One region of the Erwinia magellanica genome, then DNA from elsewhere that is predicted to be linked to it. Evidence: predicted binding sites of a transcription regulator. Region 1 holds the regulator's gene; each other region holds the start of a gene.
What was found. The regulator CRP, encoded in region 1, controls carbon source genes, mostly activating them, when cyclic AMP is high. The targets are predictions, from matches to a motif close to ATGTGANNNNNNTCACAT.

Region 1 (4,915 bases):
CGCCGCCAGTTAACCAGCGGCGAAGCGGTGCTGGTCTGGTCTGAGCTGCACGAGACCGTCAATATTATGCCGCGCGGTCAGGTGACAGGTTAACAGGCAGAGATGACACCCATGCCTGAAACATGGTACCAATGCGAAGCGACTTTTCTCAGGGAGGTATATGCATGTCAGCCAAACATCCGGTGATTGCCGTAACGGGATCCAGCGGGGCGGGAACCACCACCACCAGCCTGGCCTTCAGAAAGATTTTTCAGCAGCTTGGCCTGCATGCCGCCGAAGTGGAAGGGGACAGCTTTCACCGCTATACCCGCCCTGAAATGGATATGGCGATCCGCAAGGCGCGCGATATGGGCCGCCATATCAGCTATTTTGGCCCGGAAGCCAACGACTTTGCGCTGCTGGAACAAACTTTTACCGAGTATGGCCGCACCGGCAGCGGTAAATCCCGCAAGTATCTGCATACCTATGATGAAGCGGTGCCGTGGAATCAGGTGCCGGGCACCTTTACACCCTGGCAGCCGCTGCCCGAACCTACCGACGTGCTGTTTTATGAAGGGTTGCACGGTGGCGTGGTGACCCCACAGAATAACGTGGCTGCCCATGTCGATCTGCTGGTAGGCGTGGTGCCTATCGTTAACCTGGAGTGGATCCAGAAGCTGGTGCGTGACACCAGCGAACGCGGCCATTCGCGTGAAGCGGTAATGGATTCAGTGGTGCGCTCAATGGAGGATTACATTAACTTCATTACGCCGCAGTTTTCGCGCACACACATTAACTTCCAGCGTGTGCCGACGGTGGATACCTCCAATCCCTTTGCAGCCAGGGCTATCCCTTCGCTGGATGAAAGCTTTGTGGTGATCCACTTCCAGGCGCTGGAAGATATTGACTTCCCCTACCTGTTGTCGATGCTACAGGGATCCTTTATCTCGCATATCAATACGCTGGTGGTGCCGGGCGGGAAAATGGGGCTGGCAATGGAGCTGATTATGGGGCCGTTGGTTAAACGTCTGATTCAGGGCAAGAAAATTGAGTAACGCCCCGGTAAACAGACGTTACTCCCCTGCTCAGCGATCTACTTTTCCTGTAATTCGATCACTTCATAGCTGTGGGTCATATTAACCCCTTTACCCAGCATCAGCGCCACAGAGCAATACTTCTCTGCCGAAAGATCGACAGCGCGCGAGACGGCTTTGTCACTCAGCCCGACGCCGCTGATAATAAAGTGCAGATTAATATGGGTGAAGAGGCGGGGAGCCTCTTCGCGCCGCTCTGAGGTGAGCTTCACCTCGCAATCCTTTACGTTATGACGGCCCTTTTGCAGAATAGAGACCACGTCGATGGCGCTGCATCCACCCGCAGCCATCAGCACCATTTCCATAGGACTTGGCGCTTTATCCCCGGCGTTTCCATCCATCAATACCTGGTGTCCCGATGAGGATTCTCCCAAAAACGTTAACCCTTCAACCCACTTGACCCGAGCCTGCATAACAAGTTCCTCTAATTCATTTAGTTAACATCAGATTACGCTTTAGCCTGAAAAACGGCAATGTGGCAGTTTTCACACTATGCTGAAGCGAGACAACAGAAGACACTCACTGAAAGCTGTGCTACAAACAAAGCTGTAATATTTTCGTCAGTACTCTACAGGCACGACGAAACAAGACAACATAACGAGCCAGGCTTTTCACAGAGGCCCGAATACATTTCCTGATGGGAAACGCTTGATTATTTCAACGCCTGACAGGGAACTCTGCCCCTGTATTTAGGCACGATGACAACAGAGGATAACAGCGAATGGTTCTCGGCAAACCGCAAACAGACCCGACACTTGAATGGTTCCTGTCACATTGCCATATTCATAAGTATCCATCCAAGAGCACGCTGATTCATCAGGGTGAAAAGGCAGAAACCCTCTACTACATCGTCAAAGGCGCAGTAGCGGTGCTTATCAAGGATGAAGAAGGCAAAGAGATGATCCTCTCTTACCTCAACCAGGGTGACTTCATTGGCGAACTTGGCCTGTTTGAAGAAGGTCAGGAGCGTAGCGCGTGGGTACGTGCGAAAACAGCCTGTGAAGTGGCTGAAATCTCTTATAAAAAATTCCGTCAGCTTATTCAGGTCAACCCTGACATTCTGATGCGCCTCTCGGCACAGATGGCGAGTCGACTTCAGGTTACCTCAGAGAAAGTGGGCAATTTAGCTTTCCTTGATGTCACAGGTCGCATTGCGCAGACCCTGCTCAACCTGGCGAAGCAACCCGACGCCATGACCCACCCGGACGGGATGCAGATCAAAATCACCCGTCAGGAGATTGGGCAGATTGTTGGCTGCTCACGCGAAACCGTAGGCCGTATTCTGAAAATGCTGGAAGATCAGAACCTGATCTCAGCACATGGTAAAACCATCGTTGTCTACGGCACACGCTGATCGGCTCTGATCCACGGCGCAACAGCTCTTGTTGCGCCTTTTTATTTGGTACGGAGTGATGTGGCGTCGACTGATCTATCACCCTGAAGTGAACTACGCGCTGCGCCAGACGCTGGTGCTCTGCTTACCGGTGGCTGTCGGCTGGCTGCTGGGTGACCTGCAACGGGGCCTGCTTTTCTCTTTAGTGCCTGCCTGTTGCAACATCGCTGGTCTTGATACTCCTCACAAACGCTTCTTCAAACGCCTGATCATCGGCGGAAGCCTGTTCGCCTTCAGCAGCTTCCTGATCCAGTATCTGGGCGGACATGCGGTGCCTTTACCCGCTATTCTCTTCACCATGACGATGCTGCTGGGCATAACCGGTGAGATCAGCCCGCTGCATGGCCGACTGCTGCCCGGCTCGCTGATTGCCGCTATTTTCACCCTCAGCCTGGCTGGCCGGATGCCAATATGGGAACCGCCAATGCTCTACGTGCTGGGCACCATCTGGTATGGCCTTTTTAACTGGTTCTGGTTCTGGCTGTGGAAAGAGCAGCCGATGCGGGAGACGCTCAGCCTGCTCTACCGCGAGCTGGCGGGCTACTGCGAAGCCAAATATTCCCTGCTGACCCAGCTGACAGATCCTGAAAAGGCGCTGCCACCACTGCTGGCCCGGCAGCAGAAAGCTGTCGATCTGATCACTACCTGCTACCAGCAGATGCATATGCTCTCTGCCACCCGCTATAACCATCACAAACGCCTGACCAGAGCGTTCCAGGTGGCGCTGGATTTGCAGGAACATATTTCGGTCAGCCTGCATCAGCCCGAAGAGGTTCAGAAGCTGGTAGAGCAGAGCCATGCTGAAGCGGTGATCCGCTGGAATGCGCAAACCATCGCCGCCCGGCTTCGCGTACTGGCTGACGATATTCTTTATCACAAGCTGCCTGAACGCTTCACGATGGATAAGCAGCTACAGGCGCTGGAGAAGATCTCCCGCCAGCACCCGGACAATCCGGTGGGCACCTTTTGTTATTATCATTTCAGCCGTATCGCCAGGGTTTTACGTACCCAGCGGCCTCTGTATCAGCGGGATTTGATGGCTGACCGCCAGCGTCGTCTGCCCTTGTTACCCGCTATCAGAAGCTATCTGTCGCTGAAATCAGCCGCGCTGCGCACTGCCTCCCGCTTTGCCGTGATGCTGACTTTTGCCAGCTCGCTGGCGCTGTTCTTTAATTTGCCGAAGCCTTACTGGATCCTGATGACGGTGATGTTTGTCAGCCAGAACGGCTACAGCGCAACCCGCGTGCGGATCCAGCACCGTGCGCTGGGCACCCTGGCGGGACTGATTATCGCCGCCATCACGCTGCGCCTTCATGCGCCAGAATCGGTGGTGCTGCTGGTGATGCTGGCGATTACGCTTATCAGCTATCTGTTTATCCGTAAATTCTACGGCTTCGCAATGATTGGCTTCACGGTGACCGCGGTCTGGTCCCTTCAGCTGCTGTCACTTAACGGCGCGGACTTCCTGCTGCCCCGCCTGCTTGATACGCTGATGGGCTGCCTGATCGCTTTCGGCGGCATGATCTGGCTCTGGCCGCAGTGGCAAAGCGGCCTGCTGCGGCAGAATGCGCACGATGCGCTTGGTACCTATCAGGATGCATTACAGTTGCTGCTGGGCAACGAGCAGTCACCTGAGAAGCTTGCCTGGCAACGTATGCGGGTGAATCAGGCGCATAACGCCCTGTTTAACTCGCTGAATCAGGCGATGCAGGAGCCAGGGTTCGATTCTCGCTATCTTTCAGATATGAAGCTTTGGGTAACACACAGCCAGTTTATCGTGGAGCATATCAACGCCATGACCATTCTGGCGCGTGAGCATACGATGCTGACCGCTTCGCTGGCAGAACGCTATTTACAGGATTGTGAAGTGGCGTTGCAGCGCTGCCAGCAGCGCCTGGAATATGACGGGCCAGGCTCGGAAACCAATGTGATGGATTCGCAGACCGGGGTAAGTCAGGGGCCGACCACTATTCTGGAAAGACACGTAAAGCGTATTCTGGGGCACCTGAGCGTGATGCACACCATCTCCTCGCTGGCATGGAGCGCACGACCCCATCATGGACGCTGGCTGACACGCAAGCTGAAAAGATTATCCTGATAACGTGTGTTGAAAGGAAAGTGCCGGGGAGCTGCACGGGACAGCTCCCACCGGCCTGTTAAGCGAGTACTTTTTCCACAGCGCGGGCAAAGCGAACCATACCTTCCTGGATATCCGTTTGTTCAATCACCAGCGAAGGGGCAAAACGGATCACCTCCGTTCCGGCATTCAGGATCATTACGCCTTCTTCAGCCGCAGCATTCAGGATATCGCGCGCTTTACCGGCATGTTGCGGCTTCAGCGCCGCACCAATCAGCAGCCCTTTACCCCGAATATCGCTGAACAGATCCAGCTGCGCATCAAGCGTTTTCAATGCTGCCACGAAGAGTTCACGCCGCGCTTCCACGCCGC
Region 2 (4,915 bases), on a different contig from region 1:
CACTCTGCCACCGGTTTGCCTGTCGATAACTCTCTTTAAAACCCAAGCCTTTATTTCTCCCCTTTGCCACTGCGCCATTTGACTTAAATAACCCCCGCACTATTTATTTTCGCAAAGCACCCTGCCAGCCCTTTTGGCTTGTAATCATTAGTGATATTTTGCCTGAACCGACCCTCCAGGAATATTCTTATCATGACGCTCGACGTCTATACTCTTTTCGTTTGCGAGCTTTATGTATTGTTCTTCCTCTGCATCATTATGGTATTCGCCTGGAAAGGGTCGCAGTACAATCGCGTCTTAGGCTTTCAGTGTCTGTCGCTGAGCGTCACTATCGTCGCGGTATTTTTAAGCAGCCTGCGCAGCGAAGGAGACTTATTCCTGCCCGTTGCCGTAGGGAACCTGCTGGTCATGCTGGCATACAGCCTGCTGGTGATGGCCTTCCGCTCTTTTCGGGGCGCCTCCTGTGGATGGCTCTGGACGCTCGGCCCGTTGGTCTGGGTTCTGCTCTGCCTCTCTCCGACGTTTTATCACTCCATGCGCTACCGTATTCTGGCCGTCTGCGTGTTTTGCGTGGTTTATACCGGCTGGATGATTCTGGAGTTGCATCGTTCACGCGCTGCCCTCCCCGTCACCTACTGGCCTGCGCAACTACTGCTCTGGATCCATCTGCTGTTTCATGTTGTCAGAGGGGTGATGGACGGCGGTATTACCAGCCCGCTGCATGGTGCGATTGGCGGCTCCACCTTCTCGGTGTACGTGATTATGGAATCCATCCTGATGGTGATTGGGCTGACCTTCGCCATGCTGGCGATGGTGAACGAGCGAACGCAGATCCAGTATAAAAATGCCTCCCTGCTCGATCCTCTCACCGGCATCTGGAACCGCAGAGCGCTGTTTGAACTGGGCGAAAAGATGGGTCGTCAGTGTGAGAGAACATCGCAGCCGCTGACCATCATGCTGTTCGACCTCGACTATTTCAAAAGCATTAACGATCGGTTTGGCCACAATCAGGGCGACCGGGTATTAATTGATTTTTGTGAACAGGTAAAGCAACTGATACCCGGCAGAAGCATCTTTGCCCGACTGGGCGGGGAAGAATTTGCCGCCATTGTTATGCTCAGCGAAGAGGAAGGTGTGCTTTGTGCAGAAAAAATTCGCTATGCCGTTGAATGCTCCCAGCCGGAAGGGGTGCATTATACCGTGAGCATTGGCGTAGCGAGCGGTAACGAGAGCTTTCATTCCCTTGCGCCGCTGATGGTGGCTGCGGATGAAGCGCTGTATCAGGCAAAAGCGCTGGGGCGGAACCGGGTGATACGCTTTCAGCCGGCCGAGGCTGGCGAGCCGGAGAGTGATGAAGCATTGAACGCAACCCGCCCCTGAGCTGGAGTTTCGCTGTACAAAGGTAACTGTCGTTCAAAAGCAAAACGCCTCTTATTAAAGAGGCGTTGTTCGGCGGCATTAAGATTAGTGGTGGCTGCTCCCGTTCGATCTTCTGCATCGCTCATCGCCATAATGACGAACCCAGTAGTAACGGTCGCACACTTTTTCACGCCCGCTCATGCTCGCGCCCACCAGCCATAACAGTGCACCAATAAAGATGCTGAAAATAGCGCCGTGCACCATAAACTGCGGTAACTGGAGCTGAGGAAGCTGATTCAGTACGGAATAACCCACTCCCGCCACCATTACCACCAGCCCCAGCACCATCAGTGCATTTCCGGTCAGATTGGCATGTTTACGTTTCATTGTTGCTCTCCCGTTACCAGCCTTGTTCAGATGTCATAAGTTTATGCAATAGCTGAACAGTGCGGTGCGGGTCAGATCACATTTGCTGCACAAAGTTTGACAAAACTTTACGCGTAAGCCCCTGCTTTTTAATAGAATTCATATTATCACCGACCTGAACTATTGTTATTCAGAGAGATTATTATCTGCAATTTTGAGTTCTTCGGCGCGGCAAAGTACACTAGCGCCTGATCCTTCGCACTCCTCAGGAAAACAGACAAGTGAGCAGCATTAAACTGATTGTAGGCCTTGCTAATCCCGGCGCTGAATACGCCGCCACCCGTCATAATGCAGGTGCCTGGTACGTTGATTTACTGGCACAGCGCCACAATCAGGCATTAAAGGAAGAGAGTAAATTTTATGGCTATACCGCGCGGCTGAATATAGGTGGCGAAGATGTCAGGTTACTGGTGCCGACCACGTTTATGAATCTGAGCGGGAAAGCAGTAGGCGCAATGGCGACCTTTTATCGCATCGCACCGGAAGAGATCCTCGTGGCGCACGATGAGCTGGATCTCCCGCCTGGCGTGGCGAAATTTAAGCAGGGCGGCGGACATGGCGGCCATAACGGCCTGAAAGATATCATCAGCAGGTTGGGGAACAATCTTAACTTCCATCGGTTGCGCATCGGCATTGGTCATCCTGGCGATCGCAATAAAGTGGTGGGCTTTGTGCTGGGTAAACCTCAGGCAGCGGAACAAACGCTGATTGACAGCGCCATTGATGAAGCCGCGCGCTGCACGGAAGTTTGGCTGAAAGAAGACCGTTTAAAAGCGATGAACCGGCTGCACAGCTTTAAGGGTCAGGTTTAAGCGTGGCTGAGAAGTACCTTTCTGCCCAAATAGCGATCCACAGACAAATGTTATCCTGATTACTTCAGACAACACATTCACCACATTTACCCTGTATTAGCCCAGGTTAAACCGGGCTACTCCCTGCCCTGCCTGCGCAACGGTTATCGGCCAGGATCTTCCAGCTCTTTCAGCGTCAGCACCGGCAGAAAGTAACCCTGCACGCCCCAGATTTTGCTGTCGGCCAGTTTCTTCAGCTGCATTTCACTCCCCACCCCTTCGACAATAACCCGGTTGGTGTACTGCCGGATATTGGCGATCAGAATGCTGAACCAGGGTTTGGCTACGTTATCCAGGAAAAACTGGCGGTCCAGCTTCACCGCTTCGAACATCTTTGATTGCAGTGCGTTGAGGTTGGCGTCGCCAGCTCCCAGATCATCCAGCCACAGAATATTCAGCTGTTCAATCAGCGTGCGCAACAGCGGGTTATTAAGGCCATCGTGAAGGTTGGGGAAATCCTCGGAGAGTTTCAGACGAACAAAGGGCAAATGGCTGAGAATTTGCTGAATAAAAGTGGACTGAGTCACCACTTTCGCCAGCTGAAAATTGATCGTCAGGCAGCACAACAGGCCGTGCTGCTGAAAGTAGTCCGCGTAATGCTCAATCGTCAAAAGCTGATTGAGCAGATGCGCTTCCGGGTCCTGTTTTATTGACTGCAATCTCTCGCCGGTGCGTTCTGGTTCACCCGGCGTGAGATCCAGCGCAATAAGCTCGCCGTTAACTGTATGAATAGGAACGCAATTATAGTTATGTATCATGCCATCTTGCCAAGGTGCGGGCGTCCTGTCAGGGGTAAAAATCGTCGTACAGATAAACTTTAGCCGTTCATTCTGTAAAAATGCGAATCAATACGACGATTTTTATATCTATCGGCCAAACTGACGGCAGCTTTATGCATTAACCCTTGTCGGCAGCAACTTTATAATCCGGGTCATCCAGTTCATGGCTACAGAACGGACCGGCCTGCTTTAACAGGCTGATGCAATCTTCACTGAGGTGGCGTAACCGCACGCTTTTTTCAGCCGCCAGGTAACGGGCAGTGAGCTTATCAATGGCCTCGACGCCGCTGGAGTCCATCACTCGCGTCCGGGCAAAGTCGATCACCACATTTTGCGGGTCATTCTCCGGGTGAAACAGCTCCTGGAAACTGGCCGCAGAGCCAAAGAACAATGGCCCTTCCAGACGGATCGTTTTCTCCCCTTCCTCTTCCTGCTGCGAAAGGATGCTGATCCGTGCATGCTGCCAGGCAAAGACTAATGCCGAAATGATCACCCCAAATATCACCGCCATCGCCAGATCGGTATAGATAGTGACGATGGTGACGGCCACCATGATAACTGCGTCCGGCTTCGGCATCCGCTTCAGCCGCCTGATGGAGCTCCATTCAAAGGTGTTGATGCAGACCACAAACATAATGCCCGCCAGCGCTGCGACCGGCAGCAAAGCGATATATTTGGAAAGGCTGACCACAAACAGGATCAGCAGCACGGCACCAACCAGATTCGAAATGCGTCCTCTGCCGCCAGAGGTAAAGTTGATGATTGACTGACCAATCATCGCGCAGCCCGCAAAGCTGCCGAAGAAACCACAGATGGTGTTACCAATCCCCTGCGCCACACACTCTTTATTGCCATCGCCCTTCTTGCTGCCCATCTCATCGAGCACCGCCAGCGTTAGCAGGGATTCTATCAATCCCACCAGCGCGATAATCACCGAGTAAGGCAGCACGACTTTCAGCGTTTCCCAGCTTAACGGCGCGGCGGGAAGGTGGAACATCGGCAGCGTACCGGAGATATCCGCCAGGTCGCCCACGCGTTTGGTATCCAGCCCAAAACCGATAGCGATGGCGCTGATAGCAATCAGTGCTGCCAGCGAGCCGGGGATCGCTTTGGTTAATTTAGGGAACAGCCAGACAATCAGCATCGCCAGAGCTACCAGCCCATACATCACCGGCCCCTGGTTTTTGATCATCGGAATTTGTGCCAGCGCAATAACAATAGCCAGGCCGTTAACAAAGCCATAAATGGCCGGTTGCGGCACCAGACGGATAAATTTACCCAGTCGCAGCACGCCAATTGCCAGCTGGATCAGCCCGGCAAAAATCGTTGCCAGCAGGACGTATTCATAGCCATGCGTCTGAATTAAGCTGACCAGCACCACCACAATAGAACCGGCCGCGCCGGAGATCATGCCTGGCTTGCCGCCAAACAGTGAGGTGACCAGACCCAGCATAAACGCCGTATGCAGCCCAATAGTGGGCGAGAGTCCCGCCAGCAGAG
Region 3 (4,915 bases), on a different contig from region 1:
TGACCGCTTCAGGGTTCACCTCACCCGTGCCGTCCGGGATCAGGCGGGACCAGCTCAGCGAGGTACGAAAGCTGTTGTGGTTAAGCTTTTTGAGCAACGAAATGTCTTGTTGCCAGTGTTGAACAAAGGTTGAGGTCCTGGCCGGACCGATGTTTTGATGAAAGCGCCAGGGCTGCTGCTGATACCAGACATCCCAGATGGTGGCACTTTTGCCTCCCGCCAGGCTGTCGCCTTCGGTCTGCAAGGCAGAACTGGCACTGCCCCACCAGAAATTCTCGGGAAATGTATATTTCATCGCTTTACTCTCCAGAGTGATTAGTTGGTGCCAATCGTTTCAGCAAGGGGGCTACTGCTTTGCGCTTTCTGCTCTTCTGTTTTCAACAGTGAACGTTCGTAAGCACGCAGGAAAGGCAGGTACATCAGGGCTGAGAGCACCATGCAAATCAGACACATCACCACCGGACTGATCGCCCAGTTTGCTGCCCACGACGCGCCAATCGGGGCTGGCGTTGTCCATGGCGTGAGCGACACTACTTGTGCCAGCCAGCCCATTTTGGTCGCCGTGTAAGCCAGTACGGCGTTGATCATCGGGACACAGACGAACGGGATAAACAGGATCGGGTTCATGATAATCGGTGCGCCGAACAGGATCGGTTCATTGATGTTAAAGAAGCTCGGTACCACGCCCATTTTGCCGATGGTGCGCAGATGGACGGCGCGGCTGCGCAGTAACAGGAAAGCCAGCGGCAGTGTAGATCCCACACCGCCAATAAGCAGAAAGTGATCCCAGAAGCCTTGCAGATAGATGTGCGGTAGTGCGCTGCCCGCCGCCAGAGCCGCCTGGTTGGCGGATAAGTTAGCCATCCAGAAAGGATTCATGATGCCGGTGACAATCAGCGCGCCGTGAATACCGGCGAACCAGAATATTTGACACAGCAGCACAGAGAGCAGGATCGCGGGCAGAGAATCGGAGGCAGAAACCAGCGGCGCCAGCAGATGCATAATGGCCTGCGGAATAATCATGCCGGTTTTGGCTTCAATAAATAAGTTAAGCGGATGCAGCGTACCAATAATCACCACGACAGGGATCAGGATCTCAAACGAACGGGCAACACCGGTTGGCACCTCTTTGGGTAAACGAATGGTGATGTTGTTTTGCTTGAGCCAGGCGTAGATGCGCGTCGTATAGATGGAGGTGATCAGCGCGGTAAAAATCCCCTGCCCGGAGAGATATTCCGTGGAAATGGTGCCATCACTGTAGGGCGCGGCAACCAGCAGGAAGGCCATAAATGCCAGCAAACCTGACATCACAGGATCGAGCGAAAATTGCCGCCCCAGACTCGCGCCAATACCAACCGAGATAAAAAATGTCATCACGCCCATGCTCAGATTAAACGGCAGCATCAGTTGATCGCGATAGGTGGTAGAGAAATCCAGCCAGGCTCGGGCAAAGCCATTGGTGGTGGTTTCAGAGAAAGGCGGGAAAATAAATACCAGCATGAAAGAGCCGATAATCATAAAGGGCAGCGCGGCGGTAAAGCCGTCACGGATCGCAATGACGTACTTCTGTTGCCCAAGACGACCCGCTAACGGCGTGATGGATTGCTCAATGACCGCAATCATGGATTGATATAACGAACTCATAAGCGCACCTTTTTAGTTAGCCGCTTCAATGAGCGACAGAGCGTAGTCTAAAACCTTGTCACCGCGTTGCATGCCGTAGTCCATCATCTCGATAGGCTGAACGGGAATGCCCTGGGTGGCCGCTTTTTCTGACAATGTTTTCAGCATGTATTTTACCTGTGGCCCAAGGAGCACCACCTGATAACGCGGGAACTGTTCATCAAATTCCGCGATGCCAAAGGCATTAATTTCAACCTCTAAGCCTCTTTCTGTAGCAACTTCTGCCATTTTTCGCACCAGCAGGCTGGTGGACATCCCTGCCGAGCAACACAACATTATTTTGTACATCGCCATTCCATCCTCAGGGTTTCACGCTTTAGTGTGGCGATGATTGGATATCATATGGAAACCGGTTTCCATCAATGAAGATAAGAACTGTGATACTTATCAATATCTGGGGTTTAAGGGGGTTCTTTATCCGATTTGCGTCACATAATTTCGGGCAAATTGGATAGCTGAAATATCCAAATGGAAAATGAGTTTCCATGCGAAAGGGAAATGGCTATACTTTATGCGGTGAATAAATGCGCTAACGTTTGCATTCATATTGAAAAGTAATACGCAGGGTCCACGGGAGAAAGATGTCTACTATCAACGATGTATCACGTTTGGCTGGGGTGTCAAAAGCCACAGTTTCACGGGTGTTGAGTGGTTCGCGCGGCGTTAAGGAAGCCAGTCGTCTTGCCGTACTGAAAGCGGCCGATGAACTGAAATATCGACCTAATGTGATCGCACAATCCCTGTTCAGTCAGACCACTAACTGCATCGGCGTTATCTGCGCCCAGGAAAATATCAACCAGACCACCGCCTATCTTTACGCGCTGGAGAAGCAGTTAAGCCAGCATCAAAAACATCTGCTGTTGCGCTTTGCGAATAGCCAGTCAGAGATTATGAATGCGCTGGATGAACTCAGCTGCGGTCTGTGCGATGACGTGCTGATTATTGGCGCCCGCTTTCCTCTGAACATTGCAGATGAGAATGTGGTTTTGGTGGATTGCGTGGAAGCTGAAGGGCCAAACAGCATTCAGTTTGATCACTCCTTTGCCGCTGAGACGGCCTGTAATTATTTGATTAACCAGGGCAAACGCCAAATCGCGTTGATCTATCCTGAAGCAGGCGGCGCCGCCGAGCCGGTACTCTTTGGCTATAAACTTGCGCTGGAAACGAATTTTCTGCCCTTCAACCGCAATCTGGTTATTATGGATTCGGTATCTTCTTCTGTAGCCATTCAGATGCTGCTGAACAATGCCAGTACCCGTAATTTCAACGCCCTTCTGGTGGCTAATGAACAAGAAGCGCAGAACGTGATTGCCCAGTTGCAGGCATTTAATAAATCCGTCCCCGCCGACATCATGGTATTCAGCCTGGCAGGCTCCCTCCAGTTGCCCGGTATCCCTACCATTCCCGCTATTGAATACTCAATGGATGCCATGGCTTCCAGGATTGTTAACTGGCTGACGACAAAAACCCAAAATATGCTGGGATCATCCGTGTTGCGCGGCGATCTGATCATTCCGGATATGCGTAAGCGTTAACTGGCTTCCGGTTAGCCGGAAGTGGCTGGGCGCGTTTTTGAGGTTAAGAGAGCATAATTTTTATATGCAATCACATAAGCCGCCCAGCAAGCCCGGATCAATCCTGTGTCAAAGCGTAGTCAGGTATTTAAATCAGCCTCAGGGATTGGAGCGATCAATAAGAGATGAAATCGCCACAAGGAAGTGTATAAGAAGTAACGTTTAAAGCCTTTCAACATCCCCTTCCCCACGAATAACAGTAACCGCAGCCGCAGGATTCAGCGGGATATTCCTGGTCAGTCCGTTAATTCTGGCAAGGTTTTGTTTACCCTTGCTATTGATGCCCTTCCCGATACGACCTTGCAACATCCGCGCAGAGCAGTTAAAAGGCCGCCATGAATAGCGGCCTTTCGGGTGGCTTCTTACAGGGTGAACTTAATAGGTCACCACGGTGACCCAATTCGCATCACCTCCGGCAGGTGCTTCGCCCACCCGCTTAAGCGCCCCGGTTTTAGCATTAATTTCATAGCTGCCGGTAACCGCACTCTTCTCACCGCTGGCAATCAGCCAGCGACTGTCAGCGGAAATCGCTATGCCGCGCGGCTGTTTTTCAACCTGCCAGCTGTCAATCAGCGTGAGTTTGCCGTCCTCCTTGTTAACCCGATAACCGGTAACGGTGCTGCTGGTCCGCTCGCTGACATAAAGAAAACGCCCATCCGGCGTCATGCGAATATCGGCTGCCCAGATACGCGGCGTGGTGTCGCTGTAGTCCGCTGGACGCTCTTTTCCATGTTCCAGTTTGTATTTTTCAGCCACGGCATTGGGGATCTCCGCCACTTTTACCAGTTCGCCGCTCGCTTCACGACGGAACTGCGTGATGATGCCGCCCATCTCGCCAATGTTGTAGAGATAGCGATTATCCGGTGACAGCACCGAATGGCGCGGTCCATTCTCTGCGGCAGTGCTGACATACCCCTTACCGAGCGCCGTCAACTCCCCCCCGGCGCTCAGTTTCAGCTGCAACACACGATCGGTACCGAGATTGCCGACATAGGCATTTGTTCCGCTGTCATCAACAATTACCGAATGTGCCGCATGTCCGGTCTTAAAGCTCCCGACCGGCGAGGCATTCACTTTGCCATCGCTGGCGAGCCGATAGACGTGCACCACGTCGCCATCATAAGAGGCGCCAAGCAGAAAACGCCCCTGTTTATCCGTGCTGATATAGGGATAACTGGCCGCAGCGGCCACGGAATTCGACTGGCTCAGATCGCCAGTTTTGCTGTCGATGCTCCAGCTCACCAGTTGCAGCGGTTTACTGCGAATCGCCGCATAAAGATGTTTATGATCGGCGCTCAGCGCCATCGGCATCACTTTTCCAGCGGTTTGCGTGCGTCCCAACAGGTTCAGCGCGCCCGTTTTCTCGTTAAGCGTATATCGCGCGATAGTGCCATCACTGGCTTCTGACACGTAAACAAAAGTCTGCGCCAGCAATGGCGCGCTGGCTGCAACCGACGCTAGCAGCGTCACCGTAAGTAATATTTTCTTCATGCTGCTTCCTTAGCGTACTAATGAGGGACGTTTGGCGTCATAGTGCCAGTTATCAATCAAAAACTGCATTCCCAGCGCATCGTTACGATTTTTATCCGGCAGCGCGTTGTAGAGCGCATGTGCCTGTTCGACGCGTTCCATATCCAGCTCAATGCCCAGACCCGGAC
Region 4 (4,915 bases), on a different contig from region 1:
AGTTTGATGTGGTTGTGGCGCGCCTGAAGAGTGAATACAACGTGGAAGCTATCTACGAGTCCGTCAACGTCTCTACCGCGCGCTGGGTGGAGTGCAGTGACGTGAAGAAGTTTGATGAGTTCCAGCGTAAAAATGAAGTGAACCTGGCGCTGGATGGCGGGGATAATCTCACTTACATAGCACCGACCATGGTTAACCTTAATATCACCCAGGAGCGTTATCCTGAAGTGGTGTTCCGCAAAACGCGCGAGCACTAACAGCAGGTAGTTCCTCGTCTGTACTGAGAAAGCGGTGCCCTGCGCATCGCTTTTTTTTCGCCCGATATGTCTGGCTCTGGTTGGCCCTGATTATACAGACTGCTCTTAAAAAACCTTCTTATTGCGCATTTATCCATCATATCAACCACAAGCAGCGGTGAAATCCTGATTAGCGTCTATATTCATTTCTAACGGACGCAAAATATGCGGCGCGGTTGCTGCAACGTCTTACCTACTACAGTCACGCCGTTTGTGGCTGAAAGCTCACAATTGTGAGTGCAATTACATGAAGAAGGAATGATCGATGAATACGACTAAGATGACTAAAACTCTGATGGCTGTACTGGTTGGTTCTGCCCTGGTAAGCGGTGCTGCAATGGCAGAAGACACCACGACTCCTAAAGTGCAGTCCACTACCGACAGCGCGGGTTCAAAAATCGATAGCTCTATGAAAAAAGTCGGTGGGTTCATGGATGACAGCGGCGTGACGGCCAAAGTGAAAGCCGCTCTGGTAGATGACGACGCAATCAAAAGCACAGATATTTCCGTAGAGACCCATTCTGGCGTGGTGACGCTGAGTGGTTTTGTTCCGTCGCAGGATCAGGCCGAAAAGGCTGTAGCGGTGGCGCAAAAAGTTGAAGGCGTTAAGTCTGTAAGCGATAAACTGCACGCTAAAGACAGCACAAAATCAAGCGTAAGCGGTTATGCTGGAGATGCAGCAACGACCAGCGAAATTAAAGCTAAACTATTAGCAGACGACATCGTTCCGTCACGTAATGTGAAAGTGGAAACCACCAATGGTGTGGTTCAGCTCTCCGGAACGGTGAAAAGTCAGGCACAGTCTGAACGTGCCGAAGGGATTGCCAAAGCCATTGATGGCGTGAAAAGCGTTAAAAACGATCTGACTGTGAAGTCATAAAATTGAGACGGGCCGCCCCGGGCGGCCTGTGTCGATATCGATAGTGTTGAAGACAATAATCGAGTCACGCCGGACAAGGCGGATTTAATAAATCAGACAGCAAGATTTCTACAATAGGGTAAGGAGAAGCTTATGTTTCGTTGGGGCATTATTTTTCTGATTATCGCGCTCATTGCAGCAGCGTTAGGTTTTGGTGGTCTTGCTGGTACAGCCGCATGGGCAGCTAAAATCGTCTTTGTTGTCGGTATCATTATCTTCCTGATCAGCCTGTTCACCGGCCGCAAGAAGTTATAGACCCGAGAATAAAAGCAGCAACAACAGAGGCCAGTCACTGACTGGCCTCTGGCGTTTTAAGGCAAAAAGGGTTTAACCGCAAATTACGGCAAACGCTTCCTCTCTTTCCCCTGTATCCTCACCTTATTCCCCCTTCATCAGGATACCGACTTTGGGCAGACGCATCCCTGTTACCCTCGGCAACATCGAGCCGCTGGCGTTAACGCCTTTTCGTCCGGGTAAACTCGCCCTGGTGTGCGAAGGCGGTGGGCAGCGCGGTATTTTCACCGCTGGCGTGCTGGACGAGTTTCAGCGGGCTAACTTCAACCCCTTCGACCTGATGCTGGGCACCTCTGCGGGTGCACAAAACTTATCAGCCTATGTCTGCGGTCAGCCGGGTTACGCCCGCCGGGTCATTACGCGCTATACCACCAGTAAACTCTTTTTTGATCCGCTGCGTTTTGTGCGGGGCGGCCACTTGATCGATCTTGACTGGCTGGTGGATGTCACCGCGCAGGAGTTTCCGCTGGCGATGGAGGCAGCGGAGAAGATGTTCTCTTCCGGCCGGGAATTTTATATGTGCGCCTGCCGCAGCGATGACTATTCGCCAGGCTATTTTGCCCCGACAGCGGCGAACTGGCTGAATATCATCAAGGCTTCCAGCGCTATCCCTGGGCTTTACCGTCCTGGCGTGGACCTGGAAGGGATCAGCTACCTGGATGGCGGTATCAGCGACGCCATTCCGGTACGGGAAGCGGCACGCCGGGGGGCCGAAACCATCGTGGTTATTCGTACCGTGCCGTCACAGATGACCTACACGCCGCAGTGGCTGAAGCGTATTGAACGCTGGCTTACCGATAGCGCGCTACAGCCGCTGGTGAATATCATGCATCTGCATGAAGAGAGCTATCGGGCCACGCAGGAGTTTATTGATAATCCTCCGGGTAAGCTGAATATCATTGAGATCTTCCCGCCGCATGCGCTCGCCAGCATGGCGCTGGGCAGCCGCGTGGCGTCGCTGAACCAGGATTATCATCTGGGTCGCCGCTGCGGGCGTTATTTCCTGGCTACACTGGGTCAATGGCTGAATGAGAACACTACGCTGACCAGCCAGCAGCCGGTGATCCCCCCGGCACCGGTGGCGAATGAGCCGGTGCGTGATGGCGTGATTCTGGATCCGCTGGCGGGAAACGATGCTGATTATGATGAGGGTTCGCTGGCATGACTCCAGGATTTGTGGATACGCACTGTCATTTTGATTTCGACCCATTTTGCGGGCGTGAAGAGGAGAGCCTGAAGCTCGCTTCCGCCGCGGGCGTGGAGAAAATCATTGTGGTTGGCGTCTCAGCAGACCGGTTTGCCGGCGTGATGGCGCTGGCGGAACGCTGGCAGCCCCTCTACGCCGCGCTGGGCACGCATCCCATGGCGATTGCCCAACATCATGAGTCGCACCTTGAGCAGCTTGAAAGTTGGCTAAAGCAGAAGCCGGAAAAGCTGGTGGCGATCGGCGAAATTGGCCTGGATCTCTTTATTGAAGATCCTCAGTTCGACAGGCAGGAGCAGCTGCTGGATGCCCAGCTACGGCTGGCAAAACGCTATGACCTGCCGGTGATCCTCCATTCCCGCCGGACGCATGACAAATTAGCGCAGCATCTCAAGCGCCTGGCGCTGCCGCGTCGCGGCGTGGTACATGGTTTTGCGGGCAGCGAACAGCAGGCGCTGGCGTTTATCCGTGCGGGATACGCCATCGGTGTGGGCGGCACTATTACCTACCAACGCGCCAGTAAAACCCGCAATACCATTGCCCGACTTCCTCTCTCTTCCTTACTGCTGGAAACGGATTCGCCCGATATGCCGCTACAGGGCTTTCAGGGGGAAGCGAACCGCCCCGAGCGCGTAAAAAACGTCTGGCAAAGCCTCTGTGAACTGCGGGAAGAGTCTCCGCAGGAGATTGCTGAAACCCTCCGTGAGAACACCCGCACCCTTTTTAATCTCTGAATAGCTAAACTCTTTATTCAGACTGGCTGACAGGCCGGCTCTGCGAGGTAACATTTGCCTCTGCCACTCTGCGCTAAAAATGTTATTATTATAACATTCCCCGATAAAACCACGATTCAGCCTGTTTTTCAGACGGATCAGGGGGCCGGAGGGGCAAAGATGGCGAATTTTGTGTGATATAAATCACATTAAAAGGGTTGTTCTTGCAGTGTTATTTCCTTAGATCGTGAATTTCATCACGGAAGGGGAGTGCCTTTTCCGTTACTATTTTAACATTCCAGCCCGGTAAACGGGCGCTGGCGGCAAGGACCCCGGCTTTCGCTTGCGCGAAACGGGCAAGCCGCCTGAACAATGCCTGGAGAAGACTATGACCGACGTCACCGCAGCAGCCGTACGCGCGCTTAAACTCATGGATTTAACCACCCTGAATGACGATGACACCGATGAGAAAGTGATCGCTCTGTGCCATCAGGCTAAATCCCCGGCGGGTAATACCGCGGCAATCTGCATCTATCCACGCTTTATCCCGATTGCGCGCAAAACGCTGCGTGAGCAGGGCACGCCAGATATCCGCATCGCCACCGTGACTAACTTCCCGCACGGTAACGACGATAAAGTCATTGCGCTGGCAGAAACCCATGCCGCCATCGCTTATGGCGCTGATGAGGTGGATGTGGTGTTCCCTTATCGTGCCTTAATGGCCGGCAATGAAGATATTGGTTATGACATCGTCAGCGCCTGCAAAGAGGCCTGCGAAGATTCAGACGTTCTGCTGAAAGTGATTATTGAAACCGGCGAGTTAAAAGATCCTGAACTGATCCGCAAAGCGTCCGAAATTGCCATCAAAGCGGGTGCCGATTTTATCAAGACCTCAACGGGGAAAGTGCCGGTTAACGCCACACCAGAAGTCGCTGAGATCATGCTGAACGTCATTGCTGAAATGGGCGTCAAGCATCAGGTTGGCTTTAAACCTGCCGGTGGCGTTCGCACGGCCGAAGATGCGGCTATTTACCTGAAGCTGGCCGATGACATTCTGGGTAGCGACTGGGCTGATGCGCGTCATTTCCGCTTTGGTGCTTCCAGCCTGTTAGCCAGCCTGCTGACAGCCGCCGGCCATAGCGGCGCAAAAAGTGATTCAGCTTACTGAGTGCAGGGCGAGCTTTTCGCCCTTGTAACTGGCATCGGGGCGGCAGATCTGCCGTCCTCATCAAAGATAAACCCCAGGGGGCAACGTGTTCCTGCCACAAGAAATCATTCGTAAAAAAAGAGACGGCCAGGCGCTGAGTGAAGAAGAGATCCGTTTCTTCATCAACGGCGTACGTGATAATACCGTTTCCGAAGGGCAAATCGCTGCGCTGGCGATGACCATCTATTTCCACGATATGTCATTGCAGGAGCGGGTGGCGCTGACCATGGCCATGCGTGATTCCGGCTCGGTACTCAACTGGCAGGCGCTTAACCTGAATGG

Region 2: a site for CRP is predicted at 1,811-1,828, ahead of pth (aminoacyl-tRNA hydrolase). Genes of this name have one in related genera too.
Region 3: a site for CRP is predicted at 2,100-2,117, ahead of AAH450_RS02795 (PTS sugar transporter subunit IIB). Genes of this name have one in related genera too.
Region 4: a site for CRP is predicted at 3,619-3,636, ahead of deoC (deoxyribose-phosphate aldolase). Genes of this name have one in related genera too.

What each region holds. Positions count from the first base shown of each region.
Region 1 is NZ_JBCHVC010000004.1:50,586-55,500, forward strand. It holds gene AAH450_RS14750 (YheU family protein) at 1-93, shown strand, start outside; gene AAH450_RS14755 (phosphoribulokinase) at 165-1,034, shown strand; gene AAH450_RS14760 (OsmC family protein) at 1,073-1,486, opposite strand; gene crp (cAMP-activated global transcriptional regulator CRP) at 1,795-2,427, shown strand; gene AAH450_RS14770 (YccS/YhfK family putative transporter) at 2,486-4,564, shown strand; gene argD (bifunctional acetylornithine/succinyldiaminopimelate transaminase) at 4,623-4,915, opposite strand, start outside.
Region 2 is NZ_JBCHVC010000001.1:789,757-794,671, reverse strand. It holds gene AAH450_RS03650 (GGDEF domain-containing protein) at 193-1,380, shown strand; gene ychH (stress-induced protein YchH) at 1,465-1,746, opposite strand; gene pth (aminoacyl-tRNA hydrolase) at 2,007-2,597, shown strand; gene AAH450_RS03635 (EAL domain-containing protein) at 2,741-3,394, opposite strand; gene AAH450_RS03630 (SulP family inorganic anion transporter) at 3,534-4,915, opposite strand, start outside.
Region 3 is NZ_JBCHVC010000001.1:616,204-621,118, reverse strand. It holds gene AAH450_RS02805 (glycoside hydrolase family 1 protein) at 1-295, opposite strand, end outside; gene AAH450_RS02800 (PTS sugar transporter subunit IIC) at 316-1,644, opposite strand; gene AAH450_RS02795 (PTS sugar transporter subunit IIB) at 1,657-1,971, opposite strand; gene AAH450_RS02790 (LacI family DNA-binding transcriptional regulator) at 2,265-3,218, shown strand; gene AAH450_RS02785 (lactonase family protein) at 3,633-4,748, opposite strand; gene AAH450_RS02780 (enolase C-terminal domain-like protein) at 4,758-4,915, opposite strand, start outside.
Region 4 is NZ_JBCHVC010000003.1:237,492-242,406, reverse strand. It holds gene prfC (peptide chain release factor 3) at 1-257, shown strand, start outside; gene osmY (molecular chaperone OsmY) at 562-1,176, shown strand; gene AAH450_RS12765 (DUF1328 domain-containing protein) at 1,309-1,470, shown strand; gene AAH450_RS12760 (patatin-like phospholipase family protein) at 1,622-2,674, shown strand; gene AAH450_RS12755 (TatD family hydrolase) at 2,671-3,447, shown strand; gene deoC (deoxyribose-phosphate aldolase) at 3,815-4,594, shown strand; gene deoA (thymidine phosphorylase) at 4,680-4,915, shown strand, end outside.